Regions from separate parts of the Phenylobacterium glaciei genome, predicted to be linked through region 1. Evidence: predicted binding sites of a transcription regulator. Region 1 holds the regulator's gene; the other holds the start of a gene.
The links. The regulator HrcA, encoded in region 1, represses chaperone genes, less so after heat shock. The targets are predictions, from matches to a motif close to GTTAGCANTCNNNNNNNNNGANTGCTAAC.
Positions count from the first base shown of each region.

Region 2: groES (co-chaperone GroES) is a predicted target of HrcA. The motif match lies at 2,182-2,210, and genes of this name have one in related genera.

Region 1 is NZ_JAGSGD010000001.1:321,307-328,921, reverse strand. It holds gene rplS (50S ribosomal protein L19) at 1-206, opposite strand, end outside; gene trmD (tRNA (guanosine(37)-N1)-methyltransferase TrmD) at 232-942, opposite strand; gene JKL49_RS01585 (acyl-CoA thioesterase) at 1,050-1,916, shown strand; gene grpE (nucleotide exchange factor GrpE) at 1,926-2,555, opposite strand; gene hrcA (heat-inducible transcriptional repressor HrcA) at 2,558-3,634, opposite strand; gene rph (ribonuclease PH) at 3,734-4,453, shown strand; gene JKL49_RS01565 (helix-turn-helix domain-containing protein) at 4,851-5,093, opposite strand; gene JKL49_RS01560 (DUF2975 domain-containing protein) at 5,096-5,626, opposite strand; gene JKL49_RS01555 (non-canonical purine NTP pyrophosphatase) at 6,041-6,640, shown strand; gene hemW (radical SAM family heme chaperone HemW) at 6,637-7,615, shown strand, end outside.
Region 2 is NZ_JAGSGD010000001.1:529,040-536,654, forward strand. It holds gene JKL49_RS02625 (hypothetical protein) at 1-69, shown strand, start outside; gene groL (chaperonin GroEL) at 137-1,783, opposite strand; gene groES (co-chaperone GroES) at 1,837-2,124, opposite strand; gene JKL49_RS02640 (hypothetical protein) at 2,360-2,785, shown strand; gene JKL49_RS02645 (VOC family protein) at 2,840-3,199, shown strand; gene JKL49_RS02650 (acyl-CoA dehydrogenase family protein) at 3,285-4,604, shown strand; gene JKL49_RS02655 (c-type cytochrome) at 4,665-5,069, opposite strand; gene JKL49_RS02660 (flavin monoamine oxidase family protein) at 5,072-6,661, opposite strand; gene JKL49_RS02665 (transglutaminase-like domain-containing protein) at 6,806-7,615, shown strand, end outside.

The DNA of each region.
Region 1 (7,615 bases):
GAGATCTTGCGGACGGTGAAGCTCTCGTTGATGCCGCCGCCCTGACGGGCGATGCAGACACCTTCATAGGCCTGGACGCGCTCGCGCTCGCCTTCCTTGATCTTCACGTTGACGCGAAGGGTGTCGCCGGCTTGGAAATCAGGGATCTTGCGGGTGGCGAGAAGGCGGTTGCGCTCTTCGTCTTCCAGCTGCTGGATGATGTTCATCGGGTCGTCCTCTAGGTCTTCGGGCTTAATCGCCCTTTGGCTGTTGATTGGCGGTTCGCCGCGCCCACAAGTCCGGCCGCTGCTTCCGCGTCGTCTCTTCCCGCTGCTCAGACCGCCATTTCCGCACCAGGGCGTGATGGCCGCTCAGCAGCACCTCGGGGATATCCAGGCCTTCAAACGTCCGCGGTCGCGTATATTGCGGACCTTCAAGGAGCCCGTCCTCGAAGCTTTCTTCATTCAAGCTCTCGGCCTGCCCCAACACACCGGGGACCAGCCGTACGCACGCCTCGATCGTCACCAGCGCCGCCGCCTCGCCACCGGCGAGCACCGCGTCGCCGACGGCGACCTCCTCGAACCCGCGCGCGTCGAGCACCCGCTGGTCCACCCCCTCGAACCGGCCGGCCAGGACGATCAGTCCAGGCCCGTCAGCCCATTGCTTGACTCGCGCCTGGGTCAGGGGCTGCCCCCGGGCGCTCATATATAAAAGCGGCCGCCCTCGCCGCTCCACGCTGTCCAGCGCAGAAGCGATGACGTCCGCTCGCATCACCTGTCCCGGGCCGCCACCCGCAGGGGTGTCGTCGAGGAAGCCGCGCTTATCCTTGGAAAATCCCCGAATGTCCACTGTTTCCAAGGACCAGAGCCCCTGCTCGCGCCACGCCGTGCCGATCAGCGAGACGCCGAGCGGGCCTGGAAAGGCCTCGGGAAACATGGTCAGGACGGTGGCGTCGAAGGACATCGGGCGCTTTTGGACCATCGGCGCGCGTAATTCTACCGCCTTGCCCGAGCGCCGCGATGGGCCTAATTCAGCGCCTTTCGCACTTGCAGCATATTTCGAGACGCATAATGGACACCCCTGAGAGCCTGCCCGAGACCCTGTCGCTGGAACGCCTGGAGCTGAACCTGTTCCGGGGCGTCAGCCCCTCCATGGGTCCGGGTCGCATCTTCGGGGGCCAGGTGATCGCCCAGTCCCTGTTGGCCGCCTATGAGACGGTCGAGGATCGGGTCTGCCATTCCCTGCACTGCTACTTCATTCGCCCGGGCGATCCCCGCGTGCCCATCGTCTTCGACGTCGACCGCTCGCGCGACGGCGGCACCTTCACCACCCGCCGGGTGGTGGCGATCCAGAACGGCAAGCAGATCTTCAACCTGGCCGCCTCCTTCCAGGTGGTGGAGGACGGCTTCGAGCACCAGATTCCGATGCCCGAGGTTCCCGGCCCTGACGACCTCGAGGACGACTCCGTCAAGCAGCGCAAGATGATGGAGAAGGCCCCGGAGGAGATGCGCAAGATGATGTCGCGCCCTCGGCCCATCGAGATGCGCTCGGTCGGCCCGTCCTCCTGGACCAAGGGCCCCAAGCCCGCTGAGAACAGCGTCTGGTTCCGCGCCGCGGCCCCCATCGGGACCGATCCGCACATGCACCAGGTGATCATGGCCTATGCGTCGGACATGAACATGCTGTCGACCGCCATGCGCCCGCACCGGGTGGAATGGCAGACCCCGGGCCTGCAGTCGGCCAGCTTGGACCACGCCATGTGGTTCCACAAGCCGTCGAACTTCAACGAGTGGCACCTCTATCACCAGGACAGCCCCTCGGCCTCCGGTGGCCGCGGCTTCGTGCGCGGCTCGATCTATGACGCCAAGGGCGACCTGGTGGCCTCGGTCACCCAGGAAGGCCTAATCCGCATGAAGACGCCCGAGGCGAAGGCCTAAACAGACCGCTCAGGCCTTGGTGTCCACCGCGTCGCCGTCGTGGGACGCGTCGTGGCTGGCGTCATTGGCGGCGTAGGGGTTGGCGGGACCGCCGGAGGGTTCGGCGCCCGGACCTGTGGAGCCCTTGGCCGCCACCACCACCATGGCCGGGCGGATCAGCCGGCCCAGCAGTTCGTAGCCGGGCTGCAGCACCTGGATCACCCCGCCGGCGCCGACCTCGGTGGAGGGCTGCTCCATCATGGCCTGGTGCTGGTGCGGGTCGAACTTCACGCCCTTGTCGGGCTCGATCTTCTTCAGACCGTTGTTCTCGAAGGCGGTCTGCAGCGATTTCGCCGTCATCTCCACACCGACCACGAAGTTCTTCACCACCGTGTCGGGGCTGTCGGCGGGCGCCGCGGTGAGCGCGCGCGACATGTTGTCGGCGGCCGCCAGCAGGTCCTTGCCGAACTTCTGGATGGCGTAGGCGCGCGCGTCATTGGCCTCGCGCTCGGCGCGGCGCCGCGTGTTCTCCGCCTCGGCGGCGTAGCGCAGCACCTGTTCCTTCAGCGCCTTGTTCTCGGCGGTCAGGGCCTCGATATGGTCGATCGCCGCATCGGCGATGTCGTTGACGTCTTCGGCCGGCGTTTGATCGTCGGACATGTTCAATCCTTCACGCGTTCTCGCACCTGGGACAGCACGCGGGCGGTATAGTCCACCAGCGGGATGACCCGGGCATAGTTTAGCCGGGCGGGACCGATCACGCCGATCGCCCCCAGCACCTTCTGTTTGCCCGTCATATAGGGCGCGGCGATCACGGCGGAACCCGAAAGCGAAAACAGCCGCGTTTCGGCCCCGATAAAGATGCGCACGCCCTGAGCTTCGTTGACCCCGTCTAGCAGGCCGATGAGCTGTTCCTTTTGCTCCAGATCATCGAACAGCATTCTAACGCGCTCGAGGTCGTCCAGGGTCTCAGGGTCGGCAAGAAGATTGCCGCGGCCCCGCACGATCAGGGCCCGCTCGGCCACCTCGCCCCCGCCCCAGGCGGCCAGGCCGTCCTCCACCAGCCGTGCGGCGGTCTCGTTGAGCTGCTGGCGGGCGGTGTCCAGTTCGGTGCGCATCTCACGCCCCGCCTCGGCCAGGGTCTTGCCGCGCAGCCGGGTGTTGAGGAAGTTCGAGGCCTCCTGCAGGGCGCTGGGGGTGACGCCCGCGGTCAGCGCCATCAGCCGGTTCTCCACCGCCCCGTCGTCAAAGACCATGACGGCCAGCGCCTGGTCGGCCGACAGCGAGACGAACTCCACATGCTTGACGCCGGCGTCGCGGACCGGGGTCACGACAACGCCTGCGCCGCCGGCCAAACCAGAAAGGATTGCGCTGGCCTCGTTGAGGGCGTCGTCGAAGGTCTGGCCCCGGCCGGTGAGCCGGTGCTCGATGGAGCGCCGCTCCTCCTCGCCCACGTCACCGATCTCCATCAGGCCGTCGACGAACAGCCGCAGGCCCGCATGGGTCGGCAGCCGTCCGGCGCTGACATGGGGAGCGCCCAGCAAGCCCAGCTGGGTCAGGTCCTGCATGGTGTTGCGGATCGAGGCGGGCGACAGGTGAACGCCGCCCTTGGACAGGGTGCGCGAGCCCACCGGGTCGCCGGTTTCCAGATAGCTTTCCACGACGCGGCGGAAGATGTCGCGGGCGCGCTCGTCCAGAGCGGCGAGCGAGGGCCCACCGGTCAACAGTGAGCTGGTCAAGGAGCTAGGCAGGTCAGAACCATGGACGGAACCTCTGTATTCTAGGATAAGCGCGACCCTCTGCGGCGCAAGACGTCGCGCTCATATCCGAGCCCTTCCATGCGCCCTTCCGACCGGACTCCCGAGCTTCTTCGTGACGTGACCATCGAAACCGGGGTCAATCGCTATGCGGAAGGCTCGTCCCTGATCACCTTTGGCCACACCAAGGTGCTGATCACCGCCAGCGTCGAGGACCGGGTGCCGGGCTTCATGCGCGGCCGCGGCCAGGGCTGGGTCACCGCCGAGTACGGCATGTTGCCCAGGGCCACCCACACCCGCGGCCGCCGCGAGGCCTCTGAGGGCAAGCAGTCGGGCCGCACGCAGGAAATCCAGCGGCTGATCGGCCGCTCCCTGCGCGCCATCATCAACCCGACCCTGCTGGGCGAGCGTCAGATCTCCATCGACTGCGACGTCCTCCAGGCTGACGGCGGCACCCGCACGGCCGCCATCACCGGCGCCTGGGTCGCCCTGCGCCAGGCGGTGAACTACCTGATGGAGGAAGGGCTGATCACCACCGACCCGATCACCGACCAGGTCGCGGCCATCTCGTGTGGCATCTACAACGGCACGCCCGTCCTCGACCTTGAGTACGAGGAAGACTCCAACGCCGAGGCCGACGCCAACTTCGTGCTCACCGGCTCGGGCGACATCGTCGAGATCCAGGCCACCGGCGAGAAGCGCGGCTTCAGCCAGGGCGAGTTCGAGGCCCTGTTCGGTCTGGCCCGCAAGGGGATCGGTGAGCTCTGCGTGATGCAGCGCGAGGCCGGCGCGCGCAAATAGGGCTTTCTTGAAGGGCGCGTGTCGGGCGGCATAACCGGGTTCCACTTAAGCCTGACGCGCTTGCGAACGCAAAACGGGCGGCCCCAGGGGACCGCCCGTTTCGAACGCTAAGCCACGGTGGGGGACCGTGGGGTACTAACTCTTAGAGACCGTTCAGCAGCTGGCGGAAGGCCGAGGCGGGCAGACGGGCCAGCTCTTCGGCGAAGGGGGCCATCAGGCGGTCGATCAGGCTTTCAATGGCGCGAGCCATGGGGAGTTCCTTTGTGCAATGCAGCAATTGTTGCAGCGCATATAGGAGCGAATCCCTTACCTGGCAATATCTAAACACCGCTCAGTCCGACTTTTTTGGACAGGCGCGTACAGTTTTCCGCTGCGGTGCGTCATCACGCCGCTGTGTTCAACCGTCCTCGTCGTCGTCCGGCAGGTCGTCGGAGGGGCCGGCCTCGTAGTGCAGCAAGTCGCCGGGCTGGCAGTCCAGCTCGCGGCACAGCGCCGCCAGGGTGGAGAAGCGCACGGCGCGGGCCTTGCCGGTTTTCAGGATCGACAGGTTGGCGATGGTGACGCCGACGCGGTCGGCGAGTTCGGTGAGCGACATGCGGCGTTCCAGCAGCACGCGGTCGAGCAGGACACGAATGGGCATGATTAGATCGTCAGCTCCGCTTCGCGGCGCAGACGCGCGCCTTCGCGGAACACCTCAGCGAGGACAAAAACCACCAGCACTGAGAACCAGGCCGTGAGGCTGAAGCCCTGGCTGCTCTTGGTCTGGGCCAGGTCGAGCCAGTCGCCGGCGAAGCGGACCGCATAGCGCACCAGCTCCAGGCTGCCCAGCGCCAGGCCGATCACCCGCAGGCGCAGCACGTTGTCGGGATGGAAGGGGTCCCCGGCCGTCAGGGTGGCGAAGATCTGGCGCAGCCGCGCCACGATCACCTGCAGGCCGGCCATGTAGAGGGCCGCGGCCAGCAGACCGCCGGCCAGGACAGGACCTCGGCTGACCACCGAAGCGCCCTCGGCGCTCAGCGACAGACTGCCGATCAGGTCGGGATTGAAGCTCAGGAGCAGGGCGGCCAGCATCAACAGGCCGACGACGCCGATCCCGATCCACAGGGCCACATAGACCACGTCGAGGATGATCTTCAGGAAGCTCGAAACCGAGCCGGGCCCCAGGGCGCGCATCAACTGTATCTCCCCGCTGGTGTGGCTCCGCCGCCAACGCGGCGGCTGGCGGCGGGCTGGCTTGAGCACCACAGTCTAGCCGACCAGCGAGCCGGCGACCAAGGCCACCACCGGAAGGGCGGCCAGAACGACCACGACCTGCATCAGGGCGCGGTCCATCCAGTTCATCACAGGCGAAAACATGACTTTATCTCCAGTTTGCGCCGCCGTGGCGGCGCTTGGTGTGGTAGGCGGCCCGTCGCCGCCCGATGTCGATAGTCAATACGGATGCATCGCTTTTCGATCAAGATAATTATCGAAAAACGATATGAAACATTGGTAATGTTGAGCTTGGCTTTGCGCAAACCCTTGCAATTGAAGGGCGCGCCCGCCGCGACTATGGTCCGCCCTCGCAGCCGAACCGGAGGTTTTCCCATGGCGCTCAAGCTCGAACCCGGCGCGCGGCTGGTGGTGGCGACCCACAATCCGGGCAAGGTCGTCGAGATCGCCGCCATCCTGGAGAACCGCTTCTCCCTGGTGACCGCGGGCGAGCTTGGCCTGCCCGAACCCGACGAGACCGAGACCACCTTCGTCGGCAACGCCCTGCTCAAGGCCCGCGCCGCCGCCGACGCCAGCGGCCTGATCGCGCTGGCCGACGACTCCGGCCTGTCGGTGGCCGCCCTGGACGGCGCGCCCGGCATCTTCTCCGCCCGCTGGGCCGGCCCAGCGAAGGACTTCACCATGGCCATGGGCAAGGTGGAGGAGCGCTTGGAGGAGTCAGGGTCGGAAGATCTCTCCTGCTGGTTCACCTCGGCCCTGGCCGTCGCCTGGCCCCATGGCCCCGCCGTGGTGGTGGAGGGCCGGGTCGACGGGACCCTCACCTTCCCCATGCGCGGAACCCGCGGCTTCGGTTACGACCCCGTCTTCACGCCGCTGGGCTTCGATCAGACCTTTGGCGAGATGGACCCCGCCGCCAAGGACGCCATGAGCCACCGGGCCTTGGCCTTCGCCAAGCTCAAGGCCGCCATCCTTTGACGTCGCTGGCGCCGCTCGGGGTCTATATCCACTGGCCCTACTGCGCGCGCATCTGCCCCTATTGCGACTTCAACGTCCTGCGTGACCGTGGCCGAGAAGTCGAGCAGCGCGCCCTGAAAGACGCGATCCTCGCCGACCTGAGGCGTCATCGTGAGCTGACCGGTCCCCGCGACCTGATCTCCATCTTCCTGGGCGGGGGCACACCCTCGCTGATGGACCCTGACTGGGCCGGCGAGATGATCGCGCTCTGCCGCCAACTCTGGACGCCCATGCCGAACCTGGAGGTCACCCTGGAGGCCAACCCCACCGACGCCGAGGCCGACCGGTTCTCAGGGTTCGCGAGCGCCGGGGTGCAGCGCCTGTCTCTGGGTGTCCAGGCCCTGGACGACGCCAGCCTGACCCTGCTGGGCCGCAACCACGGGGCCGACGAGGCGCGTCGAGCCGCCGCCCTGGGGGCAAGGGTCTTCCCGCGCCTGTCGCTGGACCTGATCTATGCCCGCCCCGGCCAGACTCCAGAGGCCTGGCGCGCCGAGCTCTCCGAGGCCATCGACCTCGGCGCCGAGCACCTGTCGCCCTACCAGCTGACCATCGAGGCCGGCACGGCCTTCGACCGCGCCGTGAAGCGCGGAACTCTGGTTCCGCCTGGCGAAGACCTCGCCGCCGAACTGTTCGATGTGACGCAAGACACCCTGACCGCCGCCGGCTTCACCGCCTATGAGGTCTCCAACCACGCCCGGGGGCCAGCCGCCCGCTCCAACCACAACCTCGTCTACTGGCGCGGCCAGGACTATGTCGGCGCGGGCCCCGGCGCCCACGGCCGCCTGACGCTCGACGGGGCTCGCACCGCCACCTTCGCCGCCGCCAGACCCGCCGACTACATCGCCCGGGTGGCCGAGACCGGCCTCGGCTGGGTCACCCAGGAGACCCTCACCCCGCAGCAGGCGGCCGAGGAACGCCTGCTGGCCGGCCTGCGCA
Region 2 (7,615 bases), 210 kb from region 1:
AAGGACGTCGGGGCCTACGAGATCAAGGGCGAGCTCAGCCCCTTGCTCGAGAGGCTGAAGATCAAATAGCGCGCATGAAAAAGGGGCGGGACCTCGCGGCCCCGCCCCCAATTCGTAAGCGCCGGTTGGCTTGGACTTAGAAGTCCATGCCGCCCATGCCGCCCATGCCGCCACCCATGTCGCCGCCGCCCTGGCCGCCCTTCTTGGGCGCCTCGACGATGGCGGCTTCGGTGGTGATCAGCAGGCCGGCCACCGAGGCGGCGTCCTGCAGGGCGGTGCGGACCACCTTGGCCGGGTCGATGACGCCGGCCGCGACCATGTCCACATATTCTTCGGTCTGGGCGTTGAAGCCGAAGGTCGGGGAGGCGTTCTCCATGACCTTGCCGACCACGATCGAGCCTTCGACGCCGGCGTTTTCGGCGATCTGACGGATCGGGGCCTGCAGGGCGCGGCGCACGATGGCGACACCCGCTTCCTGGTCGTCGTTGTCACCCTTGAAGCCGTCCAGAGCCTTGGACGCCTTCAGCAGGGCGACGCCGCCGCCGGGGACGATGCCTTCTTCCACGGCCGCGCGGGTCGCGTTGAGGGCGTCGTCGACGCGGTCCTTCTTTTCCTTCACTTCGACTTCCGTCGAGCCGCCGACGCGGATCACGGCGACGCCGCCGGCCAGCTTGGCCAGACGTTCCTGCAGCTTTTCCTTGTCGTAGTCGCTCGTGGTGTCTTCGATCTGGCGCTTGATCTGGCTGATACGGCCTTCGATCGCGTCCTTGGCGCCGACGCCGTCGACGATGGTGGTGTCGTCCTTGGTGATCGAGACCTTCTTGGCCTTGCCCAGCATTTCCAGGCCGACGTTTTCGAGCTTGATGCCCAGGTCTTCGCTGATCAGCTCACCGCCGGTCAGGATGGCGATGTCTTCCAGCATGGCCTTGCGGCGATCGCCGAAGCCCGGCGCCTTGACGGCGGCGACGCGGAGACCGCCGCGCAGCTTGTTCACCACCAGGGTGGCGAGGGCTTCACCTTCAACGTCCTCGGCGATGATCAGCAGGGGACGGCCCGACTGGACCACGGCTTCCAGGACCGGAAGCAGGGGCTGCAGCGAGGTCAGCTTCTTTTCGTAGAGCAGGATCAGAGGCTCTTCGAGTTCGACCTCCATCTTGTCGGCGTTGGTGATGAAGTAGGGCGACAGGTAGCCGCGGTCGAACTGCATGCCTTCGACGACGTCGAGTTCGGTTTCGGCGGTCTTGGCTTCTTCGACGGTGATGACGCCTTCGTTGCCGACCTTGGCCATGGCCTTGGCGATCATCTCACCGACTTCGGTGTCGCCGTTGGCGGAGATGGTGCCGACCTGGGCGATCTCGGCGTTGGTGGTGACCTTCTTGGCCGAAGCCTTGATCTCGGCCAGCACCTTGGCGACGGCCTTGTCGACGCCGCGCTTCAGGTCCATCGGGTTCATGCCGGCGGCGACCGACTTCAGGCCCTCGACGACGATGGCTTGGGCCAGCACGGTGGCGGTGGTGGTGCCGTCGCCGGCCTTGTCGTTGGTCTTCGACGCGACTTCGCGGATCATCTGCGCGCCGAGGTTCTCGAAGCGGTCAGACAGTTCGATTTCCTTGGCGACCGAGACGCCGTCCTTGGTGGAGCGCGGGGCGCCGAAGGACTTTTCGATGACCACGTTGCGGCCCTTGGGACCCAGGGTCACCTTGACGGCATTGGCCAGGATGTTGACGCCGCGCAGCATGCGGTCGCGCGCGTCGGAGGAGAAATAGACGTCTTTAGCGGCCATTTTTGTTCAGCTCTTTCAGAATGTTAGGGAAGGGAGGAGAGCGGAGGAGGTGGTTATTCGACCACGCCCAGGACGTCGCTTTCCTTCATGATCAGGAGGTCCTGATCGTCGATCTTCACTTCAGTGCCCGACCACTTGCCGAACAGGATCTTGTCGCCCGGCTTGACGTCCAGGGGTTGGATCTTGCCGCTGTCATCACGGGCGCCGGGGCCGACGGCGACGACTTCGCCTTCCTGCGGCTTTTCCTTGGCGGTGTCGGGAATGATGATCCCGCCCTTGGTCTTCTCAACTTCTTCGACGCGCTTGATCAGCACGCGGTCTCCCAGGGGACGAAACGCCATGTCTTTTTCTCTCCGTTCGGGACGGTTGAATGGATTGCGTCGCACGAGGGGCCAGCCGTTAGCAGCCGTAGCCCCTGAGTGCTAACGACGGGCGGGAGTTAGGGTTGCGGGCCCCCAAAGTCAAGCGTGGCTGGAGGCGAAAGGCGTGTCTGGGCGAATCCGCTTGGCCCCCGAGGGACCGCGCCGCTAAGGGTTCTTGAGAGGGAAGAAACTTCAAAGTCCCAGGAGATTATCCATGCGCCTCGCGCTCGCCGCCCTGACCGCCCTGTCCATCGCCGCCACCGCCACCGCCGCCGGGGCCGAGACCTGGAAACCCTACAGCGCCGTCAGTGATAAGAGCCTGCAGTGGTCCTTTGACACCGACTATTCCTACCGCGACGCCGCCAGCGGCATGGTCGTGATCCAGCAGGCCATCGGCAAGGTGGGCGCCAGCCCCCGCATGGGCCCCTCGGCCCCGGGCGCCACCGACGGCGTCGGCAGCGTGGTGGCCATCGACTGCAAGGCCAAGAGCCTGATGATCATCGGCTCCTATTCGCCTTCCAAGCCCCTGGCGATCGCCGACACGTGGCGCGCCGCCAAGGCCGCCAAGGCCAACACCGCCGACGACAAGGCCCTGGTGGCGGCCGCCTGCGACGGCGCCGACAAGCTGCCCACGAAGTAGGGATTGGCAATCTCGCGCGGCGTCCTAACCTCGGGCGACTGAGGAGGGACGCCGATGCTGGACCATGTGAGCCTGAAGGTGGTCGACCACGCCGCCGCCCAGGCCTTCTACGACCAGGCGCTCGCGCCGCTGGGCCTGACCCGCCTGTTTTCCATGGCGGGTTCCTCCGGCTACGGCGACAGCCGCCCGTTCTTCTGGATCGGCCAGGGGGACAAGTCGGGCTATTGCCACGTGGCCTTCACCGCGAGCGACCGCGCCACGGTGGACGCCTTCCACGCCGCGGCCCTGGCCGCCGGCGGCCGCGACAACGGCCCGCCGGGCCTGCGCGCGCATTACCACCCCACCTATTACGGCGCCTTCGTCCTGGATCTGGACGGCCACAACATCGAGGCGGTCTGCCACGCGCCGGCCTGACGCTGTAAATTGAAACGCTTGTTTGGATTTTGACCGAAAGTGCGCCAAAGCTTTCGGCAACCCACAAATTCGCAGGAGAGACCCGATGAGCGAGACCCAGGACAAGGCCCAGTCCAGCTTCAAGCTGAACCCGATGGACGAGCTCAACGACCTGCGAATGTCGGCCAAGGCCCTGCCGTTGCTGGAGCACGTGCGCCGCTTCATCAAGGACACCGTCCAGCCGATGAGCGAGGAGTTCCATCGCCTCGGCGCCGGCAAGGCCGACATCTGGAGCTATGCGCCGGGTCAGCTGGAATGCCTGGAAAAGGCCAAAGACAAGGCCAAGGCCGAAGGTCTCTGGAACTTCTTCCTGCCCAACGCCGAGACCGGCGAAGGCCTGTCCAACCTCGACTACGCCTATATCGCCGTCGAGCTGGGCAAGAACCCGATGGCCTCCGAGACCATGAACTGCGCCGCGCCCGACACCGGCAACATGGAAGTCCTCGAGCGCGTCGGCACCCCTGAGCAGAAGAAGATGTGGCTGGAGCCGCTGCTGGCCGGCAAGATCCGCTCGGCCTTCGCCATGACCGAGGTCAACGCCGCCTCCTCCGACGCCAAGAACGTCAACACCCGCGCCACCCTGGTGGGCGACGAGTACGTCATCAACGGCGAGAAGCACTACATCTCCGGCGCCGGCGACCCGCGCTGCAAGATCATGATCACCATGGTCCAGACCAGCCCGGACGGCCCCCCCAACCTGCGCCAGTCGCAGATCCTGGTCCCCACCGACGCCCCTGGCGTGAAGATCGTCGGCCCCATGAACGTGTTCGGCGATCCCGACGCGCCGCACGGCCACATGCACATCATCTTCGACAACGTCCGCGTGCCGGCGTCGAACATGCTGCTGGGCGAGGGCCGCGGCTTTGAGATCAGCCAGCTGCGCCTCGGCCCCGGCCGGATCCACCACTGCATGCGCGCCATCGGCCAGGCCGAGAAGGCGCTCGACCTGATGGTCACCCGGGGTCTTTCCCGTGAAGCCTTCGGCAAGCCGCTGGTCCAGCTCGGCGGCAACATCGAGAAGATCAGCCGCGCCCGCATCGACATCGAGGCCATGCGCCTGATGGTGCTCAAGGCCGCCAAGGCCATGGACGTCCTGGGCAACCAGGAAGCCCGCGTCTGGATCCACATGGTCAAGGCCATGGTGCCCGAGCGCGTCTGCCAGATCATCGACGAAGCCATCCAGATGCACGGCGCGCTCGGCGTGTCGCAGCACACGCCCCTGGCCCGCATGTACACCTCGACCCGCACCCTGCGGATCGCCGACGGCCCCGATGAAGTCCACCACATGGTCGTGGGCCGCAACGAGCTGCGCCAGTACCGCGAAATGCCGCACGATCCGTCCAACGCGGCCGTCTTCCGGAACTAGTCGCCCCGTCACACGGACGAAATGACGAGAGGCGGGGGCGAAAGTCCCCGCCTCTTTTCGTTAGTGGCCGGCCGCTGGCGGGCTCAGGCGTTTGACGTCCTCGGCCGTCACCGGCTCGGGATAGTTGTTGCCGAAATTGGTCCGCACATAGGTGATCACCGCGGCGGTCTGTTCGGGGCTCAGCATGTCGCTGAACCAGGGCATGCCGCCCCGGCCCTTGGTGACCATCACGATGGGATAGGCCGCCGTCTTCAGCTTGGGATTGTTGGCCAGCGCCGGGAAGGTCCCGGCCCCCACCGCGCCCTTGCCGTCGGCCATGTGGCAGGTCTGGCAGACCATCTGATAGACCTCTTGTCCGGTCTTGGGCACAGGCGGCTTGCTGCCGCCGGGGCCGGGTTCATCGGCCATGGCGGGCGCGGCCAGGACGAAGGCCAGCACCAGGCCCAGCTTCGAAATCATCTTCATGCTCAGGCCTCCAGCGCGCGCTTGTGCAGACGGGTGATGGCGTCCAGCGACGAGAGCAGGGCGCCCTCCATCCAGCAGCCGACATAGGACGCGTGCTCGCCGGCCAGCACCACGCGGCCGTCCAGGGCCACCAGGTCCTGGTAGTGGGCGGCCCGCGTCTCCTCGGTCCAGCGGGCGCAGCAGCCCAGGATCCAGGGCACGCGGTTCCAGGCCACCGAGGCGCCGTTCGAGAACTCCTTGCGATAGCTTTCCGGGTGGAACACCGACCCTTGCGCCAAGGCCGCCTCGATCCGTTCCTCCGGCGTCATGCCAGCCAGGTGGTAGCCCCCCATCCCGCTGGCGAAGGCGCCCAGCAGCACGGCGGGGCCGTCCTTGAAGAAGTTGTTGTTGGGATAGGAGATCAGGCTGATCTCCTGGTTGGTGAAGGAGTGGCCGCCATAGATGGCCGCGTCCTCCTCCCAGAACCGGCGCTTCATCTCCAGACCGATCTTCACCGAGTTGGAGTAGGGCACCGCGGCGATCGCCGCGTTCATCTTCTCCGACATGTTGTTCTCGATCTGGCTCAGCACCGTCAGCGGGATGGTGCAGACGCACCAGTCGGCCTTGGCCTCCGTCACCTTGCCGGTCCCGGTGTCGGTATAGGTGACCGCGACGCCCTTCTTGCCCTGGTCGATCTTGGTGACCTTGGCGTTGTAGGTGATCAGCGGCTGCACCTCACGCGCGAAGGCCTTGCCGATCATGCCCATGCCGCCCACCGGCTGGAACATGGTGGTCTGGAATTCCTCGTTCATGAAGAACGACATGTTCTTCCAGATCTTCGAATCCAGCACGTCCTTCAGGGCGAAGACCTCTGAGGGGCTCGGCGCGCCCCCCACCCCGCCGCCCGGCGAGCGGTCGAACCCGCGGTGCTCGGAGGAGAGCAGGTTCTTGGCGTACTTCATGTCCTTGTCGAGCATGCCCCACTCGCGCAGGGCTTCCTTCAGGCGGGCGGCGTCCTCGGCCGTGACGCTGGCGTCCAGGCCCTTCTGGTCGATGGCCTTGGAGAGCAGTTCGGCGACATTGCCCTCGAAGTCGGCGGCCAGCGCCTTGAACCGCTGCGGCTTGCCGCCGAAGGCGTCGGTGTTGTGCACATAGGCGTTGTGGTTGAACTGGATGAAGGGCTGCAGCTCGACATTGAAGGCCTTGCAATAGTGCAGCAGCGTCCGGTGGTGGTGCGGGATGCGCCAGGGTCCGGGATTGAGGAAATTGCCCTCGGCGAAGCCCACCTTCTGGGTCGCCCCGCCCATCTCGGTGAGGGTGTCGCCGCCGTACAGAGACCAGTTCCGGCCCCCGGCGCGGTCCTGGTATTCCAGCACGGTGACCTTGTAGCCGGCCTTGGTCAGCTCATAGGCCGCCAGCATCCCGGCCAGGCCGGCGCCCAGCACGATCACCGAGGCGCCCTTGCGCGCCCCCGACAGGTTCGGCGGTCCCTTGAAATGGCTCTCGGCGGCGTAACCGAGGGTGGTCATCATGTTGTACATCAGGGCCGATCCGCCCAGCATCCCGATGGTCGACAGCAACTGCCGCCGCGTCGTCTTCCCAGCCTCTTCCATGGGGCGCCCTCCCTGAACTCTTCAACAGCCCCAGGCCTAAGGACGCGGGCTTCTCCGCGCCAACCGCCAGGACCGGCGCGCGAGGGTTTTCGACGACCTGCCTCCGCTTTGGGCGGGCGCTGAAAAACTGGCCACGGATCGGGCATGGGCTATGCTGGCCACATGACCGACAAGGCCTTCCTCGACGGCTATCGCAGCCCGGGCGTCTTCACCGGCCTCGACGGCTTCGAGGACCAGATCGATGCCCTGCCCGCCGAGGTCGGCGCGGTGGCCGCCTTCGTCCACGGCCTGCTGATCCATGAGGGTCTCGCGGCAGCCTATGGCGTCACCCTGGCGCCGGGCCGGTTCGACGAGAAGCAGATCCACGGGACCACCGCCCTGCTGCGCCAGGCGATGCGTCTCCACGACCGCCCCATCACCGAGCCCCGCGCGCCGGAGCATCGGGTGGTGGGCGTCTGCCGCCACTTCGCCGTCCTGTTCGCCGCCGTCATGCGCCGCAAGGGCTTCCCCGCCCGCGTCCGCTGCGGCTTCGCCAACTATTTCGAGCCGGGCAAGCACTTCGACCACTGGGTCGGCGAGTACTGGAACGGGGATCGCTGGGTGCTGGTGGACAGCCAGGTCGACGACCTGCAGCGCAAGCTCTTCAACCTGACCCTCGATCCCCTCGACGTCCCCCGCGACCGCTTCCTCGTCGGCGGCGACGCCTGGCGCGCCTGCCGCCAGGGCGCTGACCCCATGGGCTTCGGGGTCTCAGGCACGCAGATGTGGGGCCTGGTCGAGGTCTATGGCGACATCTTCCAGGACCTCGCCGCCCTCCAGAACATCGAGCTCCTCCCCTGGGGCTGGTACGGCCTGGCCACCGACGAGGCGGGGATGAAAGAGACCGCGCTGATCGACAAGCTGGCCGACACCTCCAGCCGCGCGGACGAGGCGGCGATGGCCGAGCTGGCGGAG